DNA from 2 places in the Streptomyces sp. R11 genome. Region 1 is predicted to be linked to the other one. Evidence: riboswitches for the same ligand, from Rfam matches in the RefSeq annotation. Region 1 holds a riboswitch; the other holds the start of a gene.
What was found. A riboswitch is a leader RNA that binds a small molecule or an ion and turns the genes downstream of it on or off. The one in region 1 is predicted to bind cyclic di-AMP.
Positions count from the first base shown of each region.

Region 1 (4,751 bases):
GTCCGGGGCCAGTTCGACGGCCTTCGGAAGCTGGTGCTCGACGATCTGGTCGAGCAGTTTGCCGCGCACGGCGAGGTTCGTGTAGTTGAAGTCGCCCTCGGGTCGTCGGTCCGCGAGCAGGACCGCGAACCGGTCGGCCCAACCGACGAACGCCCCGTCGGGGCCGGGGTCGCCGACGCCCTCGGTGAAGCTGTCCCCCACCGCAACGTACGACCCGATCACTGATCTGCTGTCACTCTTCGAATCGTCTGCCACATCGGCCCATGATTCACCTTCGAATGTGACCTACGCGACCGTAGGACGGGGTTGACGATCGGTGAGATAAGCCACTCCTAAAGTGTTCACCAAACGTGGAATAACCCTCTGATCAGGGGTGTTGTGGGCGCAACCGCCACTCAGCCGTGTGCACGCACACCGAAGGCCGGACCCGGGGATCGGGGTCCGGCCTTCGGCAGCGTGTCAGGCAGGTGGTTTCGCGGCAGGCGTCAGCCGATGGAGACGCCCTTCGAGCGGAGGTAGGCGACCGGGTCCAGGTCCGAGCCGTAGTCCGGGGTGGTGCGGATCTCGAAGTGGAGGTGCGGGCCGGTGACGTTGCCGGTCGCGCCGGAGAGCCCGATCTGCTGGCCCGCCGTCACTGACTGGCCGCTGGAGACGGACAGCGAGGACAGGTGGGCGTACTGGGCGTAGTGCCCGTCGGCGAGCTGGATGACGACCTGGTTGCCGTACGCGCCGCCCCAGCCGGCCGAGACGACGGTGCCCGCGCCGACCGCCTTCAGGGGGGTGCCGGTGGGGGCGGAGAAGTCGACACCGGTGTGGTAGCCGCTGGACCACATGCTGCCGGCCACCTTGTAGGCGGTGCCGAGGGTGGCGCCGTCGAGGGGGGCGGAGAAGCCGCTGGAGGCGCTGGTGTTCTCGGCGCTCTGGGCGGTCGTGGTGGTCTTCGACGCGGCGGACTTGGACGCCGACGACTTCGAGGCGGTCGTGTCCGAGGACGGCTTCGAAGGCGCGGAGGAGGAAGACGAGGGGGCGGACGAGGACTTGGGGGCGCTCGTCTCGGCCTTCTTGCCGCCGATGGTGAGCTTCAGACCCGGGTGGATCAGCGCCGGGTCCGCGCCGACGGCCTCACGGTTGTCGGCGTAGAGCTTCTTCCAGCCACCGCTGACGTTCTGGTCGTCGGCGATCTTCGCAAGGTAGTCGCCGACCTTGACCGAATAGGTCCGCGCGTCCGCCTTCTTGCCGGTGGCCTTCTTCTCGGCCTTCTTCTCGGCGACCGGAGCGGACTGAACGGCCTTTTCCGAAACGGACTGAGAGGGAGCGGCGTGGGCGCCGGCGGCCCCCATGAGCGGGAGAGCGAGAGCGGCGCCACCTGTTCCGGCGATGGCGATGGAGCGGGTGAAGCGCAGGGACTTCGGGCGGCGATGCTTACCCTTCGCGGGCATGGCGAATTCCTCTCCGGCGCCTGCGAGGTGAGCTGTCGGGTGCGGGCTGGAGATGCCCGGTCGCGTCGGGACGCGACTTGACCCCAAGCCGTTCCGGAGACCGGAACAGGCGGTTGTACCTGTGGGTCCCCCGCTCCTGCCGGGTACGGGTGAGTTAGCGCGGGATCCGGTCGGCGGCAGGATTAGGCGTCCGTCCGGATTGGTGTGGAACGTAAGCGAGGAAGACGCACCGGAACAAGTGAGGGGTTCCGTCCGAATGCGTTCCCGTTGATCCCTTGTGGGAATTACCGGTCACACTCCGTGAATTATCGGGACGTCGCCCGACTCAAAACCCCTCGAAAAGCATGTGAATTACGTGAACATGACGAGCGACGCACGGTCACGAATATGACGCTCCTCACGTGACACTTCTCCAGCTCCCTTTACTCCGGAGCGAGTTGGAATTTAAGGCGCCAATTCGGACAGAACTCCTAGATGCGACGCAGTCGGATAACTGTCGCATCAAGGTCGCCCCGCAAGTCGGTGCGTAGTCCGTGATGCACCAATACAGCCCCTCGGTGAATTTCGCCCGTTTCAAGGCATTCATACGACGCTGTCGGGTCCAGGGCGCGCAACCGCAGCGGCGGGGCGGGTTCGCCGTAGCTCTGAGCCTGGAGCCAGGCCAGGACGACCGTCTCGTCACCGAGTGCGTACTGGACCGCACTGAGCCCGCCACTCGGGGGCCGCAGCCGGTAGAGGTCGCCGCGCTGCACCACGGGCCGGATCTGCCTGTAGAGCGTCACCCACTCCCGCGCTTCGGCCAGCTCCCCCTCGGTCCACCGGGTGAGGTCGCCGCCGACGCCGAGCACTCCGGCCATCGCGCTCACGAACCGGAAGCGCAGGGAGGCGGCCCGGTGGTTGAGCATGGCGTTCGGGCTGTCGGTGACCCAGGCGGCCATGGCCCTCGCCGGGTGGATCTGGCTGAAGCCGTGCTGGATCGCGAGCCGGTCGAGGGGGTCGGTGTTGTCCGAGGTCCACACCTGGTCGGTACGGCTGAGCACACCGAGGTCGATCCGTCCGCCGCCGCCCGAGCAGGACTCGAAGGCGACGCCGGGGTGAGCGGCGCGCAGCCGGTCCAGCAGGGCGTACAGAGCGCGCACATGGTCGACCCACAGGCGCTGCGGGTACGCCTCACCGGGCCAGCCGGCGTCGGTGAAGCAGCGGTTGAAGTCCCACTTCACGTAGTCGATCGGGGCGCTGGAGAGGAGTGCGTCGAGCTGCTGCCAGAGGTACTCCTGCACGTCGTCGCGCGCGAGGTTCAGTACGAGCTGATTGCGAAGTTCCGTCCGCTTTCGTCCCGTTTGATGCTGAACCCATTCGGGATGGGCGCGATACAAGTCACTGTCCGGATTGACCATTTCCGGTTCGACCCAGATGCCGAACCGCATGCCGAGTGCGTGCACGTACTCGGCGAGCGGCTTGAGCCCGGACGGGAAGCGGTCGGGGTTGGGGGTCCAGTCGCCGAGCCCGGCGCGGTCGCTGGTGCGCTTCCCGAACCAGCCGTCGTCGACGACGAACAGCTCGACGCCGATGGCCGCGGCCCGCCGCGCGAGCAGGCTCTGCTGCTCCTCGGAGATGTCGAACTCGGTCGCCTCCCAGGAGTTGAACAGCACCGGCCGGTCCTGGTCCGCGTCCGGGATCACGTACGCGCGCTGGTACGCATGCCAGGCGCGACTGGCCCCGCCGAAGCCACCGTCGCTCCACAGGCCGGCGAAGACGGGCGTCGTGAAGGACTCCCCCGTCGCGAGGCGCAGCAGGCCCGAGTCGTCGTATCCGGCGCCACCGGTGATCTGCACGCGCGCGTCGGGGAGTTGCGCCACGGCGATGCGCCAGGACCCCGACCAGCCGAGAGCGCAGCCGTAGACCTCGCCGCGCTCCTCGGTGGCGTCCGTGTCGAGCGCGACCCAGGGCAGATGCTGATGCCCGGTGTGTCCGCGACGGCTGCCGATGACCTTCTCACCGTAGGTGAGTGGGGCCTGCGTGAGCCTGGACTCGGCGCCCCACCTGCCGTGCAGCTGGGACAACCGCCGGCCCTCCCGGTCGGGCAGTGTCCAGGTGGCCGAGTCGGCGCGCAGCAGCTCCAGGACGGGTCCCTGGTTGTCCAGAGTCACCCAGCGCTCCACGACGTCCGCGCGCATCCGGTAGTGCAGGGTGACGTTCAGCCCGCCGTCACGAAAGCGCAACCGCAGCTCGTCACCCTCGGTCTCGTGTCGCTCGAAACCCCACTCGGTGCCACGCCGCTCGTCGGTGCGCACGGACAGGGCGGGGCGTACGAAGCGGGGGCCGCCCTCGACCGGGTACTCCTCGCGGCCGTCGAGCGGGGACTCGAAGGGCCAGTACTCCGGCAGCGGGCGTACGGCGAGGGCCTCGGCGTCGGCGAGGGTGATGCGCGGGCCCCAGTGGAGGTGCAGGAGCTCGTCGGCGTCCGTCAGATGGACGGCATAACTGCTGGTCGGCCCGGAGAGGAGCCACGTACGGCCGTCGTCGGAGATCTCCAGCATCAAGCCCTCACAGATCTGAAACAGATACGAACAGGTGCCACCAAGTACCAACATCATCAAGGGTCGGGCGACCCCGAGGCAACGCCTGTGGACAACTCATTGGCCCAGGAAGCCATGTCGTATCGTCGAGGGCGCACCCCGTCGGCCGCATCGCCGAGCCGCGTCGACGGGGCCGACTGGGAGGAGCCCCCGTGACGCAGCAGATCCCGTCGACCGAGCCCGAGCTGGCCGGAGTTCGCAACTTTCGTGATGTGGGCGGACTGCCGACCGTGGACGGACGGCGGGTGCGGCACGGGGTTCTGTTCCGCAGCGGTCACCTCGCGCACGCGACCGCGGACGACGCGGCCTTCCTCGACACCCTGGGGCTGCACACGATCTTCGACTTCCGCAACGCGGCCGACCAGAAGCTCGAAGGCGCCGACGTGGAGCTGCGGGGCGTGCGCAATGTGAACCTGCCGCTGTCCGACCCCGCGGACGGCGCCGAGTTCTGGAAGATGGTCCGGGACGGCAACCTCGACCAGCTTCGCGAGATCCTGGCCGACGGCAAGGGCGCCGGCCGGATGATCGCCTCCTACCGCATGATCATCAAGGAGCGCACCGCCGAGCACTCCCAGGTGCTGCACTCCCTCGCGCAGGACAGCGTCCCCGCCCTGATGCACTGCGCGGCCGGCAAGGACCGCGCCGGCCTGTCCATCGCCGTGACGCTGCTCGCCCTCGGCGTCGAGCGCGAGGCGATCGTCGCCGACTACCTGGAGTCGAACGCCAAGCACCG
Region 1 is NZ_CP163432.1:7,946,653-7,951,403, reverse strand. Features, by position in the region: gene AB5J55_RS36800 (SGNH/GDSL hydrolase family protein) at 1-222, opposite strand, end outside; gene AB5J55_RS36795 (LysM peptidoglycan-binding domain-containing M23 family metallopeptidase) at 486-1,439, opposite strand; cyclic di-AMP (ydaO/yuaA leader) riboswitch at 1,444-1,601, opposite strand; gene AB5J55_RS36790 (alpha-galactosidase) at 1,910-3,979, opposite strand; gene AB5J55_RS36785 (tyrosine-protein phosphatase) at 4,171-4,751, shown strand, end outside.

Region 2 (4,751 bases), 6.8 Mb from region 1:
CACGCCACGGTACGCAGCACGGCCGCCACGGCGAAGGTACGCCCCCTGCTGGAGATGCAGGAGGCACATCCGGGCCGCCTCCACCTGTTCGAGGCGGACTTGTTGGCCGAGGGCTCCTTCGACGAGGCGATGACCGGATGCGGAGTGGTGTTCCATGTGGCGTCGCCGTTCCTGATGCCGGAGAAGATCAAGGACGGCCGCAGGGACGTCGTCGATCCGGCCCTGCTCGGCACCCGCAATGTGCTGGCGGCCATCGAGCGCACACCCACAGTCGAAAGACTCGTCCTCACCTCGACCGTGGGTGCGATCTTCGGCGACTACGCCGACGTACTGGCCATGGACGACGCGGTGCTGTCGGAGCGCTACTTCAACACCACCAGCACGATGGAGAACAACCCGTACCACTACGCGAAAACGGTCGCGGAACGCGCGGCGTGGGACGCGGAAGCCGCCCAGGGCCGCTGGCGGATGGTGTCGGTCAACCCCGGCCTGATCCTGGGCCCCTCCCTCACCCCCACCTCCGAGTCCGGCAGCCTCTTCCTGCTGGAGGAGCTGTTCAAGGGCTACTTCTTCTACGGCGCACCCGACTTCAGCTTCACCACGGTGGACGTGCGTGAGGTGGCCGACGCGCACATCGCGGCGGCCCGGAACCCGGACGCGAAGGGCCGCTACATCCTCGCCGCCCGGACCATGACGTCCTTCCACGAGATGTCCCGCATGATCCGGGCCCGCCATCCCCGTGACCTGCGCCTCCCGCGCACCGCGCTCCCGCACTGGCCCGTTCGCGTCCTGGGCCCGGCGTTCGGACTGAGCCAGGACTACATCCGCAAGCACCTCGGCATCCGGTTCCAGGTGGACAACAGCCGCAGCGTGCACGAACTGGGCATCGCCTACCGTCCGATCGAGCAGACGGTCCTCGATCATTACGAAGCGTGGCGAAGTCAGCGCACCGCGAAGTGAATCCGGTCTCTTTCTCACTCGGAGCGTCGAAGGTCACAAAAACGTATCGGACATTTCACATGTCAATCTTCACGCGGGCCTCACAAGTTGGTTAGGTTACGCATCGGACCGCACGACGAACTCCGGCGAACCCCGCCGGGACGCGCGGCCTCCGCCGAGTCCGGTGCGCGCCCGCAAGGGTCCACTGGAGCCGGGGACCCAACCGAACTTGGGGTGAATCGGCCCAACCGCCCTTCGGGGCGCGGGCCGTAGGGCACACCTTCCGGAGACGACCGCCCGAACCCGTCAGCTAACTCGGTAGGCGGAGTACGGAAGGAGTACGTCACCCATGGCGCCGGAACGCACCGCGCGTCCGGGGGCTCTGAGCCTCCCGGGCATGCGCAATTCCGCACTCGCGTCGGCAGCCCTGACCTCTGTGGCCCTGCTCGCCCAGACGGCCAACGCAGCCCCGTCGGCCGCGGACGAGGCGCCGAGCCGCGAGGAGGTCAGCCGGCGGGTCAGCTCCCTCTACGACCAGGCCGAGTCGGACACGGGGACCTTCAACGCCACCCGCGCGGCAGCGACGGGATCGCGGGCGCGCACCGACCGGCCGACGGACACCGCACGCCGGGCCGCCGCCGCGCCCCGTGACAACGAGAGCAGGCACAGCGACCCCGCGCTCGACAGCGTCGCGCGGCAGTGGTTCGACGCCGCCCGTGCGAAGGTGGGTCCGATTGTGCCGGCGGTACTGCCGACCGACCGGATGCCCGAGCGCCCCACCGGGACGCGGTCCGCGCGCCCGGCGAACGGCCCCGATCAGGCGCGGGAGTCGTCGGGCCGTGCCGCCCTGGAGCTGCCCGCCGCGCCGGTCGCCGAGCTCACGTCCGGTGCGGCCACCCGGACGGCTGCCGTGGCCGAGCTGACCGCCGGGCCCGTTGCCGCACTTCCGGGCGCTTCGGAGGCACCGCAGCAGACGACCGCAGGGAGCGCCCTCGCCCTGCCCCTCCCGGCCGCCGAGCCCACGGCCGAGCCGCAGGAGCGGTCCGCGCTGCGCACGACCAAGGAGCAGAACCAGCGCAAGCTCGACCGGGCCCGCGCGTTGCTGTCCGCGTACAGCGCACGGCAGAGCGCGCCGCTCGCGGCGATCGAGGCGGCGCCGGTCACCGACACCTGGGGGGCCGCGCCGACCCAGGCCCAGCCCACGGCCGATGCGTATCCCTCTGCCGACGCACAATGGCAGGCACTGCAGGCACAGGGGCCGGCCGACCTCACCACGGTCCCGGCCGGTACGACGGCCTGGGCCGCGTCGACGCCCTGGAGCACCACGCCGGACCCGCTCACCGACCCACTTCCGGCAGTCACCACGCCGGACCCGCTCACCGACCCACTCCCCTCAGTCGTCGCGCCGGACCCGCTCACCGACCCACTCCCGGCAGTCACCACGCCGGACCCGCTCACCGACCCTCTCCCCTCAGTCGTCGCGAGCCAGGACATCGCCACGGGCCAGACCGCGATCCCGGGTCCGGCAATCACCGCTGCCGACCAGACCCTCGACACGAACCCGTCCGTCGAGCCGAGCGCCGCCCTCACGTCAACGGGCCCGCAGGACACCCGGGCCCTGCGCGCCCTGGACTTCGCCCGCGCCCAGCTCGGCAAGCCCTGCGTCTGGGGCACGACGGGCCCGGAGGCCTACGACGGGCCCGGCCTCACCCAGGCCGCCTGGAAGGCCGCGGGCATCGCCCTCCCCCGCACCGCACCGGAACAGGCGACCGCCGGCCGTGGCATCGCGGTCACCTACGCCGAGCCCGGTGACCTGGTCCTGTTCCATGCGGGCCACGTCGGCATCTGCTCCGGAAACGGCACGATGATCCACGCACCGGGCCCGGGCTCCTCCATACGCGAGGAGTCCATCTACTACGCCGGGGAGTCGGCGATCCACAGCGTGATCCGGCCCGCCTGAGCCACCGATCGGCCGCCGTCACGGGACGCGCGGGGCCGGCCCGCTCGTGCCCCGCACCACGAGCTTGGGGTCCAACAAGGCCTCGCGCGGCTCCAGTTCCGGCTTCTCCAGCCGCTCCACGGCGAACCGCACCGCGTACTCTGCCATCAGCAGCGCGTCCTGACGGACCGTCGTCAGACCGACCGGCATCAGACGGGAGAGGCGGTTGTCGTCGGAGCCGCCGACGGACATGTCGCGCGGTACCTCGACGCCCGCGCGGGTCGGGGCCATCAACAAGCCCATGGCGCACCGGTCATTGCCCGCGAGGACCGCGGTGGGCAGGGGCAGGCCCTGGTCACGCTCGGCGAGTAGCAGACCGCTCGTCTCGATGCGCGCATCGCGGCCCGGTAGGCGCGACGCCACTCGGCCGAGCCCGGGCCGCGCCCGCCGTCGATGTGCACGACCCGGCGGTGCCCCAGCTCCACGAGATGGTGCATGGCTTGTAGGTCATCGACCCCGGCCGGATCGGCGAACCGCTGATCGTGCACTGCGCCCACCGCAACCCGACCGTCCCTCAGTCGTACACCCCCCCATGGCCGCCCTCGACACGGCCGTCCACGAGGTCGACGTGCTGCGCCGACTGCTCGACGACGAGATCGTCTCCACCCAGGTCGTCGCACCGCGCGCCACGAGCAAGCGCTTCGCGCACCTCAGGGACCCGCAGATCATGCTGTTCGAGACCGCCAAGGGGGTCCGCATCGACCTGGAGGTCTTCGTCAACTGCCAGTACGGATACGACATCCAGTGCGAGACCGTCGGCGAGGAGGGCCTCGTCCGGCTGCCCGACCCCGCCGCGGTCGGTCTGCGCACCGCCGGACAGCACGGCACGGGGGTGCTGACGGACGGGCCGCTACCGGGAGGCCTTCGACACCGAGTTCCGCGACTGGATCGCGGGGATCGCCACCGGCGACGGGCCCTGCACGCTGCGCGAGCTGAACTTCGACGGCGTGGCGACGGCCTGTGTCTTCGCGTGGGAGGAGCGGGCCGAGGAGTCGTCGGCATTCATGCTGGACCGCATCCGCAAGGAGCTGGGGAAGTAGGAGTGGGCGAGCTTCGCGGGGCACGCCCGCGCCGTGGCGCCGACCGCCCCCTCGACGGTCGGCACCCGACTCACCCGCGGCCTTCGGTCGCCCGGCGGTCCGGCCTGCGCTGGGCCAGCCACAGGGCCACCTCCTCCGCGATCGGCTGCCCGGTCTCCAGCTCGACGAAGCCGAACTGGCCGCTCTGGTTGCACTCCAGGAACCACCAGATGCCGTCCTCGTCCTCGGCGAAGTCGAAGGCGGCGTACGCCAGTCCGGCGAGGGTGACGTACTCGTGCACCGCCTTGCCGATGCGGTCGGGGACCGGGACCGGCTCCCAGGCGTGCCCGGTGTCGCCGTAACGTCCGTCGACCTGGCCGGGTTCGGCGGTCTTGCGCGCGGCGAACATCCGGCTGCCGACGGCGGTCAGCCGGATGTCGGCCCGCTTGGAGACGTACCGCTGGAGAAGCGCGGGGCCGGCCGCGACGGCGGAGAAGTCCGCGTCGGGGCCGACGAGGGTGGTGGGCAGGGTCAGCCCGGGGTTGCCGGGCGGCGGTCCCGAGGCGGACTTCACCACCACGTCCCGGTACTCCTCGGCGAACTCCCGTGCCAGCCGGGGGGAAGTGGTGAAGACCGTCGGCGGCACGGCGAAGCCACTGAGGTGGGCGACCCTCAACTGCCAGGGTTTCAGGCGGGCCTGGTCGGCGTTGCGCGGATGGTTCATCCACCGTGCGGCGGCGGAGTGGAGCATCCCGTACAGCGCCTGCCGGGTCTCGGCGGTCAGCCATTCCGAG
Region 2 is NZ_CP163432.1:1,098,648-1,103,398, forward strand. Features, by position in the region: gene AB5J55_RS05015 (NAD-dependent epimerase/dehydratase family protein) at 1-960, shown strand, start outside; cyclic di-AMP (ydaO/yuaA leader) riboswitch at 1,103-1,280, shown strand; gene AB5J55_RS05020 (NlpC/P60 family protein) at 1,337-2,899, shown strand; partial or broken gene AB5J55_RS05025 (substrate-binding domain-containing protein) at 2,918-3,381, opposite strand; partial or broken gene AB5J55_RS05030 (Gfo/Idh/MocA family oxidoreductase) at 3,385-3,846, shown strand; partial or broken gene AB5J55_RS05035 (sugar phosphate isomerase/epimerase) at 3,859-3,978, shown strand; gene tgmB (ATP-grasp ribosomal peptide maturase) at 4,049-4,751, opposite strand, start outside.
Region 2: it holds a riboswitch for cyclic di-AMP, as region 1 does, so the genes downstream of both, AB5J55_RS05020 (NlpC/P60 family protein) here and AB5J55_RS36795 (LysM peptidoglycan-binding domain-containing M23 family metallopeptidase) in region 1, are expected to answer to the same signal.